DNA from 3 places in the Peribacillus sp. YIM B13481 genome. Region 3 is predicted to be linked to each of the others. Evidence: riboswitches for the same ligand, from Rfam matches in the RefSeq annotation. Region 3 holds a riboswitch; each other region holds the start of a gene.
What was found. Region 3 has a riboswitch for S-adenosylmethionine ahead of ACFX4X_RS19970 (YezD family protein). Riboswitches for the same ligand answer to the same signal wherever they lie in the genome.
Positions count from the first base shown of each region.

Region 1: it holds a riboswitch for S-adenosylmethionine, as region 3 does, so the genes downstream of both, ACFX4X_RS24040 (sugar ABC transporter substrate-binding protein) here and ACFX4X_RS19970 (YezD family protein) in region 3, are expected to answer to the same signal.
Region 2: it holds a riboswitch for S-adenosylmethionine, as region 3 does, so the genes downstream of both, ACFX4X_RS00335 (methionine ABC transporter ATP-binding protein) here and ACFX4X_RS19970 (YezD family protein) in region 3, are expected to answer to the same signal.

Region 1 is NZ_JBHZPE010000081.1:6,995-11,558, forward strand. Features, by position in the region: gene ACFX4X_RS24035 (GTPase domain-containing protein) at 1-1,310, shown strand, start outside; SAM riboswitch class I at 1,407-1,512, shown strand; gene ACFX4X_RS24040 (sugar ABC transporter substrate-binding protein) at 1,629-2,741, shown strand; gene ACFX4X_RS24045 (sugar ABC transporter ATP-binding protein) at 2,798-4,300, shown strand; partial or broken gene ACFX4X_RS24050 (ABC transporter permease) at 4,302-4,564, shown strand, end outside.
Region 2 is NZ_JBHZPE010000001.1:55,348-59,911, forward strand. Features, by position in the region: gene ACFX4X_RS00325 (MetQ/NlpA family ABC transporter substrate-binding protein) at 1-175, opposite strand, end outside; gene ACFX4X_RS00330 (methionine ABC transporter permease) at 190-858, opposite strand; gene ACFX4X_RS00335 (methionine ABC transporter ATP-binding protein) at 851-1,885, opposite strand; SAM riboswitch class I at 2,050-2,161, opposite strand; gene ACFX4X_RS00340 (O-acetylhomoserine aminocarboxypropyltransferase/cysteine synthase family protein) at 2,280-3,590, opposite strand; SAM riboswitch class I at 3,690-3,795, opposite strand; gene ACFX4X_RS00345 (thioredoxin family protein) at 3,944-4,252, opposite strand; gene ACFX4X_RS00350 (toprim domain-containing protein) at 4,256-4,564, opposite strand, start outside.
Region 3 is NZ_JBHZPE010000044.1:26,582-31,145, forward strand. Features, by position in the region: gene ACFX4X_RS19955 (SDR family NAD(P)-dependent oxidoreductase) at 1-504, shown strand, start outside; gene ACFX4X_RS19960 (TetR/AcrR family transcriptional regulator) at 639-1,226, shown strand; gene ssuE (NADPH-dependent FMN reductase) at 1,452-1,985, shown strand; SAM riboswitch class I at 2,265-2,371, shown strand; gene ACFX4X_RS19970 (YezD family protein) at 2,570-2,686, shown strand; gene ACFX4X_RS19975 (phosphoadenylyl-sulfate reductase) at 2,873-3,577, shown strand; gene sat (sulfate adenylyltransferase) at 3,608-4,564, shown strand, end outside.

The DNA of each region.
Region 1 (4,564 bases), on a different contig from region 3:
TCCAAGGCTATTTACATGGCAGTGATGGCCTGATGTTCGTTCTTGATGCCCGGGCGCCTTTCACCGGTAGTGAACGGGACCTGTTATTGGAAATTCAAATGATGGCTCCGAAACTGCCGATTCATTTCTTATTAAATAAAATGGATACGATATACAGTGATCAAGTCGCGGTCCGGATGGAAGACGAAACATGGGATAAAGTGAATGCATATTTCCCGAATGCGAAAGTGTTCGCTTTCTCTAAACTTTATGACAGCAAGCAGCAGTTGAATGACCTTTCTGCATTCCTTCAATCGAATTATCAAGATGATAATTGGAAAGAAAGAAGATCTGAAAAAATCCTTGCTTTCATTCGTAAAACTTTATCTTATCTGTTAGAAAAACGGACAGCCAATGAACGGAAATGCGAGCATTCCATCTCTTGGAATGAACAGATGGAAGTCAAATTGAATGGTGCGGTCAATCAACTGGCTGATTTAGAAAAAGAAAAAAGTGAAAATATCATAAGGTCGTACCGTGTGCTTAAGGATGAAGTGAAAAGTCAGCTTTCTTCTAAAATTCCTGAATTACTGAGAGATTGCTCTAAATCGTTAACGGAAAGCAGTGATTTCAGTCAGGTCCATATACAGTTGAACCACGAAATGAATGAGCGGATTCAAGCCTTCATTTCTGACAAGATCATGCCTCAATATTACCGTTCTCTTCAAGATTGGATTGCTAGTTCCCAAATGGAGTTCTCACAAAGCCAACAGTTTATGGATGAGATGAGTGCCGGATTCAATGAATTATACAAAGAAGAACGGATTATGCTGGCAGGTGACTTCAGGGTATTGGATGACTGGCGCCGTGATGCTGACCGGATGACAAGCAGTATCCGCATCGATGACGTTAATATCCTTTTGCGAAGGACTCCATCACAATTGCTGCTTAAAGGAGCAGGAAAGCTGTTTGGGGCAATACCGCAAAATAAAGCCAATATGTACAATCGTTATAAGAAATACTTGGAAAGTGAAGATTACCAGGATGTTGCGGAAATGATCACTGAACGCTTCCTTACCCAATTTGGATTGTTTGAAAAATCTTTAGATCGGGACATCTCACTTTTCTATCGCAGCTCATTTGCCTTACTTCAAAAAACAATAGAGCAAACGCAGACAGAAATTAAAGACTACCAGGCTGCATTGGAGCATATGAAAGAAAATCCGGAAGTTTACCGTGATCCGATCACTGTGTTCGAAGTGAAACTACGTCAGTTGGAGAGACTTGAAAAAATTGAGAAAAAGCGTCTAGCCCAGCTTCAAAGAAAATAAAAGTAGTAGGGAACATTTCAAATATTCGAAAAACTATTGACTTTACGACTATATCCCTATAAAGTGATAATTACGAAAAACGTAACACGATATATTCTCTTATCAAGAGTGGCGGAGGGACTGGCCCTAAGATGCCCAGCAACCGTTCCATTAGGAATTGGTGCTAAATCCTGCAAAACAGAAATGTTTTGACAGATAAGAGAGGGATAAGTCTGCAATACAGCTGATTAAACCTCTCTATTACTAGAGAGGTTTTTATTTTATGATTTACACCAACTTAACTGATAAGAATAATAAGAGAATGTGGAGGGAAACAAGATGGGAAGATCTATTAAAGGGATATTCGTTTCAGCCATCACTTCGGCGTTGCTTTTAACGGGTTGTTCTACAGGACAGAGTTCCACAGAATCGAAGAAAGAAGAAAAAGTATCATTTGAAAATGTACCGGAAAGATTTGCTGATGGGGAAGGGGCCAAAATAAAAGTGATCCGTAAAATTGGCGGTGATGATCATACGGCCCAGTACCTTGCTGGAGCGAAGGAAGAAGGAGAAGCAATGGGCTTTCAAGTGGATACGTATACAGCCAATGGGGATACGGCTAAATTCCATGATGCGATCGCGCAGGCTTTGCAGGAAGATTATGACGGCTATATCATCTCCCATGGTGATGATGCAGCAACAGTGAATGACGTTCAAAAGTTGGTTGATGCAGGTAAAAGCGTTGTCACATTCGATTCAATTAGCGATTTATCTAAAATAGAAGGTGTGACATTAACTTCACAGGATGATGAAGCGTTGGCAACACTGGCTTTTGATAAACTGATAGAAGAACAGAAAGGTGAAGCTGCGATTGCTTACCTTTGGGTGGATGGTTTTCCTCCAATGGTGAGAAGAAATTCAGTTTATCAGGAAAAATTAAAAGAAAATCCTGGAATTAGGGAAGTCGAAAGATTCGGAGTGGCATCTGCAGATACTTCGGTTCAAACACAAAATGCAGTAGCCGCAATGCTGAATAAATACCCAAAAGGTAAATTGGATGCCATTTTCGCAACATGGGATGCCTTCGCTATCGGTGCCGCCCGGGCGATTAAAGAAGCGGGCCGCGATGAAGTGAAGATATACGGAATTGATGTATCGAATGCAGATCTTCAGGAAATCCAATCGGCCGCTAGCTCATGGTCCTACACGGCAGCCGTCGATCCCAAGTTGATTGGTGCAGTGAATATGAGGATATTGGCAAAAAAATTAGCGGGCGAAAAAACACCGCAAACCTATGACTTAGAGGCATCACTTATTTCACAAAAGCAAATCCAAGCCTCAAAAGAAGCCGTAAACATGGCAAATCTGTCTGGTATTGTCGAAGGATGGGGTGTATCAACGGAATTTGAAGAAGATTGGATGAAAGTTTTGAAAGCTCATTATAAAAAGTAAAAGGGGACACTCTCTTTCAAGTGAAGGGAGTGTCTGTTCAATAAGGGGGAATGGACATGGGCACGCAACTTGAAATGAAGAAAATCTCGATTGAATTTCCAGGAGTGAAGGCGCTTAGTGAAGTTGACTTTTCTATACAATCAGGGGCAACCCACGCATTGGTCGGTGCAAACGGAGCAGGGAAATCGACGTTAATGAAGGTTTTATCGGGAGCCCATGTTCATTATTCAGGTGACATTTTTATTGATGGGATAAAGCAGGATATCCGCTCGCCCAAAGCGGCGCAGGAACAGGGGATTCAAATAGTTTATCAGGAAGTAGATACGGCCCTCATCCCTTATTTAACCGTTGGGGAAAATATAATGTTGAATGATATGGTCCAAAACATGGGAAAAAAACAGATAGTTCAATGGAAAGAGCTACACAACCAAGCCTCTTTAATTCTTGAAGATATGAAAATTCGTGTCCCTTCGAAAAAGCTGGTAAGAGACCTTACTTTGGCTGAAAAACAGATGGTCCTGATAGCAAGAGCCGTTTCGACAGAATGCAAATTCCTGATTCTCGACGAACCAACTGCTCCGTTAAGTCATACAGAAACGACAGAACTTTTTCGAATTGTAAATGAATTAAAGCAAAAAGGTGTTGGAGTCATTTTCATTTCACATCGTCTGCCTGAGATTTTTGAAATCTGTGAGGAAATTACGATCATGAGGAATGGGGAGCTTGTCACTTGTCGAAAAATGGAAGACATCACCCGTAACGAAGTGATAGAGAATATGCTAGGGAAAACCATGGATGAACAGTTCCCTGAAGTGAATTCTTCGATTGGCGACGTTATTCTGGAAGTGAAGGGATTGTCAGATACAGAGAAAGTTAAAAATGTCAGTCTGCATATTAAAGCAGGGGAGATAATCGGCTTGGCAGGGTTGGTCGGGTCTGGGAAAACGGAGTTGTGTAAAAGCCTTTTCGGTCATACTTCGATTACAGCAGGTGAAATCATCCTAAATGGCCGAAAGCTTTCTTTGAAATCTCCGCACCAAGCAGTAAAAAGCGGTCTGGCACTTATACCTGAGGAACGCAGGAAAGAAGGGGTCCTTGTTCAGGAATCAGTATCGGCGAACTTGACTGCAGCCAGTATCGGCAAATTCTGCAAGACATTCAGTTTTGTGGATCGTAAGGCGGAAATGGAAAAAGCGAAGGAAATGATCGCAAGTCTCGGCATAAAAACTCCTTCCGGGGAGGTGAAAGTAGAAAACCTTTCAGGTGGTAACCAGCAAAAGGTTGCCATTGGAAAATGGCTTATAGCCGCTGCGGATGTATACATATTCGATGAACCAACGAAAGGTGTCGATGTTGGAGCCAAGAAGGATATATTCGAAATGATTGCAAAGCTTGCGAGGGATGGGAAAGCGATCATTTATGCATCATCCGAGCTCTCCGAAATCATTGGCATTACTAACCGGACATACGTGTTATATGACGGGAGCACTGTCATCGAACTAGAAACAAGCAAAACGAATGAAGAAGAACTACTATTCTATTCAACAGGAGGAAATTAGGATGAGTACACCCATTTCTGTTACACAGACAGCGAAAGCGAAGAAAAAGGTGGACCTGTTCGAATTTTTCTATAAATACGGCACAATATTAACGATTGTCATTCTAATTGGAATTTTTGCCGTGTCCAATCCATCTTTCATTCAAACTACTAATCTGATCAACATCCTGCGTTCCATCTCAATCGTGACCATCATTGCGATCGGCATAACGATATCCTTGACAGTGAATGGGTTCGACCTTTCCGTCGGCTCCGTCGCATCATT
Region 2 (4,564 bases), on a different contig from region 3:
TAAGAAGAGGTTTAGCTTTTTCAAGAATCTCGGCATGTGGAACATTGGATGCCCCTACAACTAATTTCTTCGCTTCCTTTTCTGTATCGCTGCCACTTTTGTCCTTATCGGCTCCACAAGCTGCCAGAGCAATCGATAAAACAAGGACTAATGCAAACCCTAAAAACTTTTTCATCCTATTCATCTCCCTTATCTTTTGTCTAATTTAGATGTGATCACATCTCCAATAATTTGAATAATGAAGACGATAATCAGAATAACGATAGTCGCTACTAGCGTAACGTCATTGTGGCTTCTTTGATAGCCGTCTAGATAGGCTAGATTACCAAGCCCGCCTGCGCCGATGACCCCGGCCATTGCGGTATAGCCGACCAATGCAATCGATGTTACCGTAATCCCGGAAATAAGGGCCGGCATCGACTCTGGAAGAAGGACCTTCCAAATGATCGTACTCGTTTTTGCCCCCATGGATTTAGCCGCTTCAATTACACCTTTATCGATCTCACGGAGGCCAATTTCAACCATACGCGCATAAAATGGCGCCGCCCCGATAATAAGTGCTGGTAATGCTGCATTCTCACCAATCATAGAACCGACAAGCGCTTTAGTGAAAGGAATGAGCAGCACGATCAAAATAAGAAATGGAATGGAACGGAATATATTGACGACAGCACCAATGACTGCGTTGACCGCCCGATTTTCCCATATATTACCTTTGCCTGTCAAGAACAGGATCAGCCCTAATAGTATGCCTATAAAAAAGGTAGCTATTACAGAGATGCTTGTCATATAAAGCGTTTCTTTCGTTGCGTCTAAAATGGATTCCCAATCTACATTCGGCAATAATTCTTCAAGCATGAGTAATCACCTCCACGCCTACCTGCTGTGCTTTTATGAATTCTATTGCGCGGAGCATTTCATCCTCATTGCCATCAAGGTGGATAAACAACGTTCCATATGAACCGCTTCTTGTTTGGGATATTTTACCTTGAACGATATTGACATCCAACTCGAAGTTACGTACGAGCTTGGTGATCAACGGGCTTTCTGCATGATCACCTACAAAAGTCAATTGAATCACTTTACCTGCAGGAAAGCGTTCAAGCAAATGGTCCATCGTTTCTTTCGTTTCTTCTGGTTCCGTTACCTGTTGCACGAAACGCTTCGTCATTTGTTCTTTAGGATTCTTGAATACATCCAGGACAGGTCCCTCTTCAACAACTTGCCCGTTCTCCATCACGGCCACGCGATGACAGATTTTACGTATTACATGCATTTCATGTGTTATCAGGACAATCGTCAACCCCAGGCGCTGATTGATGTCCACAAGCAATTCGAGTATGGAATCGGTAGTCTGTGGATCTAAGGCAGAAGTCGCTTCATCACAAAGCAGGACCTTAGGATCATTTGCTAGGGCCCTGGCTATTCCCACCCTTTGCTTTTGCCCTCCGCTTAATTGCGAAGGATATGCCTTTTCTCTGCCTTCCAATCCGACTAGCTTGATCAATTCGTTCACACGCTTGGTGCGTTCAAGTTTTGAAACTCCTGCAATTTCCAACGGGAAGGATATATTTTCCTGAACCGTCCTGGACCATAATAGATTGAAATGTTGAAAAATCATGCTGATTTCCTGACGTGCCTTACGGAGCTGAGCCCCTTTAATTTTTGAAACTTCCTTCCCAGCCACCACAACGGATCCCTCTGTAGGTGTTTCCAATCCATTGAGCATTCTGATCAAAGTACTTTTCCCCGCTCCGCTGTAACCAATAATACCGAAAATTTCGCCGTTATTTATTTCAACACTCACATTATTTACTGCCTTAATAGTCTCACCGTTTCCTTTTCCTGTTCGGAAAAGCTTACTTACTTTCGTCAATGTAATCATTAATGCTCACCTCTTTTATCCAATAAAACCTATGAACTTAGTTGATTTCTCTACATTATTAGTCAGTTTTTAATACCATTTTTTCCTTTCATGAAGGTTTTCCCAAATGAAATAGAAAAAACCTTTCTGCATGAGCAGAAAGGCAGGTGAAGAAGCTGGCCTTCCTCTCATCTTCCAAAGTAATTAAACTTTGTGTGAATTGGCACCTTTCCAAGGAATCTCCTTGTCGGTTGCCGGGTTTCATCGGGCACATCCCTCCACCTCTCTTGATAAGAGCTAATATATAGAATATTTGTACAGCATTAAGTTCTTTAGTATGGGGAAATTTTATCATAGATAAAAAAGGAGTGCAATGTATATTATTTCTAGTAAAAGAATGAACTGGACTTTTTTCTTAAACCGTTTTAGACGTCAGGGAGACGATATTCGTCGCTTTTTCAATTGCCTGCTCTAAATCTTCTATTAAATCCTCTGCATTTTCAATCCCGATGGATAAACGGACCTGATCAGCACGCACTCCCGCTTTCGCCAGACCTGCATCATTCAATTGTTGGTGGGTCGTACTGGCAGGGTGGATGATTAAACTCTTAGCATCCCCTACATTAGCTACATGGGACCATAATTCCACCGAATTGATAAGTTTTGCCCCGGCATCGCGGTCACCCTGTATTCCAAAAGTCACAACAGAGCCTGCTCCCTTAGGCAAGTATTTATCCGCAAGGGCTTTATCGGGATGATCCTCATTACCGGGATGTGAAACCCAAGTCACGGCAGGGTGATTTTCCAAATATTGAATGACAGACTTGGTGTTCGAAAGATGCTCTTTCATTCTTACATGCAGCGTTTCAAGTCCAAGCGTAAACTGGAATGCACTTTGGGCACTTAGCGCAGGACCTAAATCACGAAGCAACTGCACTCGGGCTTTCGTTATAAAAGCAGCAGGTCCAACTGCATCGGCGTATACAAGACCGTCGTAGCTTGGGTCAGGCTCCGTAAAGCCAGGGTAGTTTGGTGAGTTCCAGTCGAACTTCCCTCCATCCACTATGACACCGCCTAACGTCGTTCCATTTCCCAAAATCCATTTTGTAGCGGAATGGATGACAATATCCGCCCCAAAATCAATTGGTCTGCATAGATACGGTGTAGCGAAGGTATTATCGATAATTAAAGGTATCCCGGCTTCGTGGGCGATGTCTGCTACTGCTTCTATATCAAGGACCCTCAAACTTGGATTTCCGATCGTTTCAGCAAATATGGCTTTTGTTCTTGGCGTAATTGCCCTTTTGAAATTTTCTGGGTCATCAGGTGAAACGAACTTCACCTTAATCCCATATTTAGGAAGAGTATTTTCAAAAAGATTATACGTGCCGCCATATAATGTAGAGGCTGAAACAATTTCATCCCCTGCACCGGCAATATTCAGGATTGACAGTGAGATGGCTGCCATTCCGCTTGCAGTTGCCAATCCGCCGATACCGCCTTCCAATAAGGCCATTCTTTCCTCAAAAACACTGACCGTGGGATTATGGAGTCGTGTATATATATAACCATTCTCCTTTAAACCAAATAAATTCGCTGCATGGTCTGTGTCTTTGAACAAGTATGCATTGCTTTGGTAGATAGGGACTGCCCGGGCACCTGTTTCATCAGCTTGCAGACCGCCATGAACACTCAATGTTTCAAAACGCAACTTTTTCTCTGACATATGATTTCACCTTTTTCTATGGATTTAGTTGGAATTTCATGAAAACCTGGCCTTTCATAAACAAAAAAACCACTTCCACAAGAAGAGGTTTTAAAACACACCTCATCTTCCAGAGCCAACACTCTGCTGGAATTAGCACCGTATATAAATTTATACCGGTTGCCGGGCTTCGTCGGGCCAGTCCCTCCGCCACTCTTGATAAGAACTATTAAATTCAGCCGTTACTTTCTTAATTCAAAATATAGCATTTTAGAATTAATCAGTCAATGAATTGTTAGAATATTCTTTTTTTAGTTTCAATTTGGGAGCAACATGTTCACAATAAAAAAACCAATCCGGTTCTGATTGGTTTCTTAGCTGATTTCCTTAAGCAATCCATACAAATAAGGAACGGATTGAAAGGCATATATTTTTTTGTGCAGCTGTCCTTTTTTGAAAAGCAATAAACAAGGGACACTTTCAATTTCATACGATTCGGCGATTGCTTGGACATAGTTCATATTCATTTTGCCTGCCTTCAATTCCGGGAAAAGTTCCATGGATATCGTCAGCATCTTGGAAGCTACCTGACAGGTACCGCACAAAGGCGTATATAAATATAAACAAAAGGTTTCCCCTTTTTCAACGGCAATCTTACACTCTTCTTCTTTCCATTCCTGCATCAATTAATCGTTCATCCTTTGACTTAAAAATTTCATTTTCACATTCATATTGGCAGATAAAAGCACAGTTGCGATATGATGTTCGGGTGAGCTTTCCACTTCTTTGTACATTTTATTAATATACAGGTGGTTCGCTTCCGGCATTTCCCTTCGGAATTGCTTCCGCAGCTTTTCTCCTGATTCATCTGCGTCAAACAAGAGATAAACATCACGTTCCATCAATTCATCCACTAATTCATCGAGCTTAGTTAATGATATGGTCCCATTCGTACATCTTATTTCCACATCTTCATTTAAAACGGAGGCAACTTT
Region 3 (4,564 bases):
GATATCATGTTTAATAATGCCGGCATCGGGGGCGGTGGGATGATCCTCGATCAAGATATGGAAGGGTACTTCAAAACGATTGGTGTGAACCAGCATGGAGTGGCCTTTGGAATCATGGCAGCGGGACGAAAAATGAAGGAACTAGGTAACAATGGTGTCATTATAAATACAGCCTCTGTGTTTGGCTACTTAGCTTCCCACGGGACTTTCGCCTATCAAGCGTCTAAAGGCGCCGTAAGGATGATGACACAGACAGCTGCTTTGGAATTGGGTGCTTACGGAATACGCGTAGTGGGCATTGCACCAGGGGGTGTTGACACTCCAATCATACAAGGCTATAAGGATATGGGAATCATCGATAAATTGCATGCAAGTCAAATGCGCGGTAAATTAATTAAGCCAGAAGCAATCGCAAATGCTGTCTATCTATTATCTTTGGAAGAAGCGGATGCAATCAATGGAAGTGTAGTCATGGTTGATGATGGCTATGCATCTTTTAAATGATTTTCTATATATGATATTTGGGAATATTGATTTCTATAGATCAATGGTAATATTGACCGATTAGCACCATCGAGATATCATGGGAAATAGATTGGTGAAACCGGTCTTATCTTTATAAAAGAAGGTTGATATTTTTGAAAAAAGGGCAGCAAACCAAAGAACGAATCATAAATGTAGCCCGGACGCTTTTTGCCACCAAAGGTTTTGACATGACAAGAACGAATGAAATTGCCTCTGCATGCAATGTTTCCGAAGCTACTATTTATAAATACTTTGAAAGCAAAAAAGATTTGCTTCTGGCTACAATTACTCCTAATGAAAAAGAGGAGTCTGAAGACGGGACTAGCCATCTATCTACGGATGATCTTGTGGAGAATCACGTTTGCACCATGATAAACAAAATTCTGGAAAATAAAGAACAATTTTCGATATTATTTCGGGAAACGCAATTCGATCAAGATATTTCAAAGCAATATGTGGATCAGATTTTCAAGCCGAATGCCAAACATGTAGAAATACAAAAAAGAATAGATAGCGGAGAGATACATTATATTTCTGATATTATTCTATTTAATGTAGGGATCATTTCCTTCACATTGGCGTTATCCACTCATTATGAGATTCATCAACAGAAAAAGGAACCATATTTTACTGCTGAGCGAATTAAGAGCATTGCTCAACTTTTGGTTTATGGTATTCATGGGAAAAACAATCATACATAATAAAACGGTCATATTTAAAGGCATGAGCATCAAGTCGTAAATATGACCGTTTTATTTTTGAATGGGTAGCGATCATTCTTATTGACGAAGTCAATTCGTGAATTAAATAAACAGGTGTGTAAAATTTGACTTATATTTTTCAGACTATTACGATAAATACATACTGCACGATATGACATTATGAGGATTTTATCTGGAAATCATGTAACATGGAGGGGATTTATAATGAGCGAAATCGTAATTTTATCAGGAAGTCCAGCGGTTCCATCAAGAACGGACATATCACTAAAACATATTCAATCTTTAGTTGAAAAAGAAGGATTTACCACAACTTATTACTCAATTACGGAATTCTCAGCAGATGATTTATTCCAGGGGAAATATAATAGTGAAGAAATTTTAAAGCTTTCAGAAAAAATTCAAGAAGCTAGAGGAATTATTATTGGTTCACCTGTATATAAGGCCTCTTACACAGGCATATTGAAAGCCTTGATTGATATGCTGCCAGAAGGAGCTTTTAAGGGAAAGCCAGTGCTGCCAATTATGATTGGCGGAAGTAACAGGCATTTATTGGCGATAGACTACGCGCTTAAACCATTAATTTCAATATTGAAAGGCGAGCCGTTGCAGGGCATATATTTTGTGGATAAGGAAATAGATAAACAGAATTCAGAAAACCCGATTAATGATTTGAATTTAGTGGATCGGGTTCAGAGTCAGGTTCAGGAATTTGTAGAAGCGATTCAATTAAGGAATTAATGGCTGCAAGCTATCGACTTCAACAAAAGGACTGGTATTCGAATATTTTTTTTAAAAATAATTCCAGACGTCAATAATAGGCTAATTAATGAAATAGGCGCATTTTTTTGGAGACTTTAACTAAAAAAATGAGTCTATTTTCGTATTTAAATGAACATAAAATCATTAATGGAATAGTGTGTATAAAAATAACAGTTCATCCAGTATATTAAACCAAGTTAATTTATAAGAAAACTCCATTGACAAGGATTAAATTTATGTTAATATTTAAAATAATAAAACTTATCCAGAGCGACGGAGGGAATTGGCCCTTTGAAGTCCAGCAACCTGCATGATATGCAAGGTGCTACATCCAACAAAATGTTGATCATTTTGGAAGATAAGGTAATGAATATTTACCTTGGAATCTTTCCATCATGGAAAGATTTTTGTTTTTCGAAAAAATTATTGGCAAACCATAGCAATGTAAGGTTGTTAGGAATTATATAAATTTAAGAAATTCGTTTAATCAGCCTCTAAAAAAAGATATTCCGGAATTCCTTAAAGGGGGAACAGGTTTGGATAAAGAGAATCAGCTTGCAGAAATATTTGAACGACTTCAAGAAATGCTTAATTCAATGAAATATGGATCCATTACACTTATTGTCCAAGATGGTAAAATCATTCAAATGGAAAGAAATGAAAAACTAAGAATTAAATAAGGTATCTGCTGACTAGAAAAACTAGAGGCGGGTTTAACTGATATAAAAAGAGTATTGGTTAGATTCGTCTCTTTTTCCTAGGATCATATAACTCGAGAAGATTACAACGGGAATGGATCTACAGTTACTCTAACCTGTGAAACATAGAGCAAGTTCTTAGAGGGGGTAATAAAGTTGGCTGCATTAATAAATTATAAAAATTTCAACACCGGGGATTTACCTGCATTTCCTGAAGATAGTGAGACAAAAGGTGCTTTGGAAGTTCTGCAATGGGCGAATGAACAATATGGAAACAAACTCATTTATGCCTGTAGTTTTGGTATTGAAGGCATCGTGCTTACGGATTTATTGGCGAAGGTCAACCCATCGGCAAAAATTGTTTTCCTGGATACAGATGTACATTTCGAGGAAACTTACCAACTGATCGATCAAGTGAAAAAGAGATATCCAAAGCTTTCGATCGAAATGAAGAAACCTGCCTTGACGCTTGAGGAACAAGCAGCGGAATATGGAGATGAATTATGGGTTAGTGATTCCAATAAGTGTTGTAACATCCGGAAAATCACTCCGCTTACTGATGTGCTTTCAACGGCAACAGCCTGGCTTTCTGGACTGCGGAGGGAGCAATCCGAAACAAGGGCGCTGACCGAGTATATCAACAAGGATAATAAGTTCAAATCGATTAAAATATGTCCACTCATTCATTGGACATGGAAAGATGTTTGGCGTTACGCCCACAAAAATGGACTTCCGTATAATATCCTGCATGATAATGGATATCCGAGCATTGGCTGTAAAACGTGTACAGCACCTGCCATCAATGCCGATGACTTACGCTCAGGCCGTTGGCAAGGTGCGCAAAAAACAGAATGCGGATTGCATTTATCTTAAAATAAATAGAAACCATAGGGGGAAATTAGCATGACAATCAGTCTACCGCACGGAGGAACATTAATCGATCTTTGGGAACCAAAATATGATTTTAGTAAAATAACAAAGTCAATCGAAATTGATGAAATAGCATTAAGTGACCTTGAATTGATAGGCACTGGTGCCTACAGTCCGATTAAAGGATTCTTTACGAAAAGTGATTATGAGACAGTTGTCAAGGATATGAGACTTAGCAGCGGCCATGTTTGGAGCATCCCGATTACGCTGCCTTTGACTGAAAAAGCTGCAGAATCTCTTATTATAGGTGAAGAAGTGAAGCTGACTCATGAGGGTGAAACATATGGGGTCCTCTCCGTTTCTGATATTTTCACTCCCGATAAACAATTGGAAGCGACTTTAGTATATCAAACGGATGATGGGGAGCATCCTGGAGTAAGAAATTTATATAACCGCGGGGATGTATATGTCGGCGGAGAAATAAAATTAGTCAAGAGAATAAAGCGTCCGCTATTTCAAGCCCATTATTTGGACCCAGTTGAGACAAGGAAAGCCTTTGCTGAAAAAGGCTGGGAAACCGTTGTCGGATTCCAAACGAGGAACCCTGTTCACCGTGCGCATGAATACATTCAAAAGACAGCTTTGGAGATTGTCGATGGCTTATTCTTAAACCCTCTTGTAGGGGCCACTAAATCCGATGACATTCCGGCAGATGTACGAATGGAGAGCTATAAAGTGCTGCTTGATAAATATTATCCCAAGGATCGTGTCTCTCTTGCCGTTTTCCCTGCTGCCATGCGTTATGCAGGACCAAGAGAAGCCATTTTCCATGCGATGGTCCGTAAAAATTATGGTTGCACCCATTTTATCGTCGGACGTGATCATGCGGGTGTGGGCGATTATTACGGCACATATGATGCTCAAAAAATCTTTGGGAATTTTAACGCGGATGAATTAGGGATCACACTATTATTCTTTGAACATAGTTTT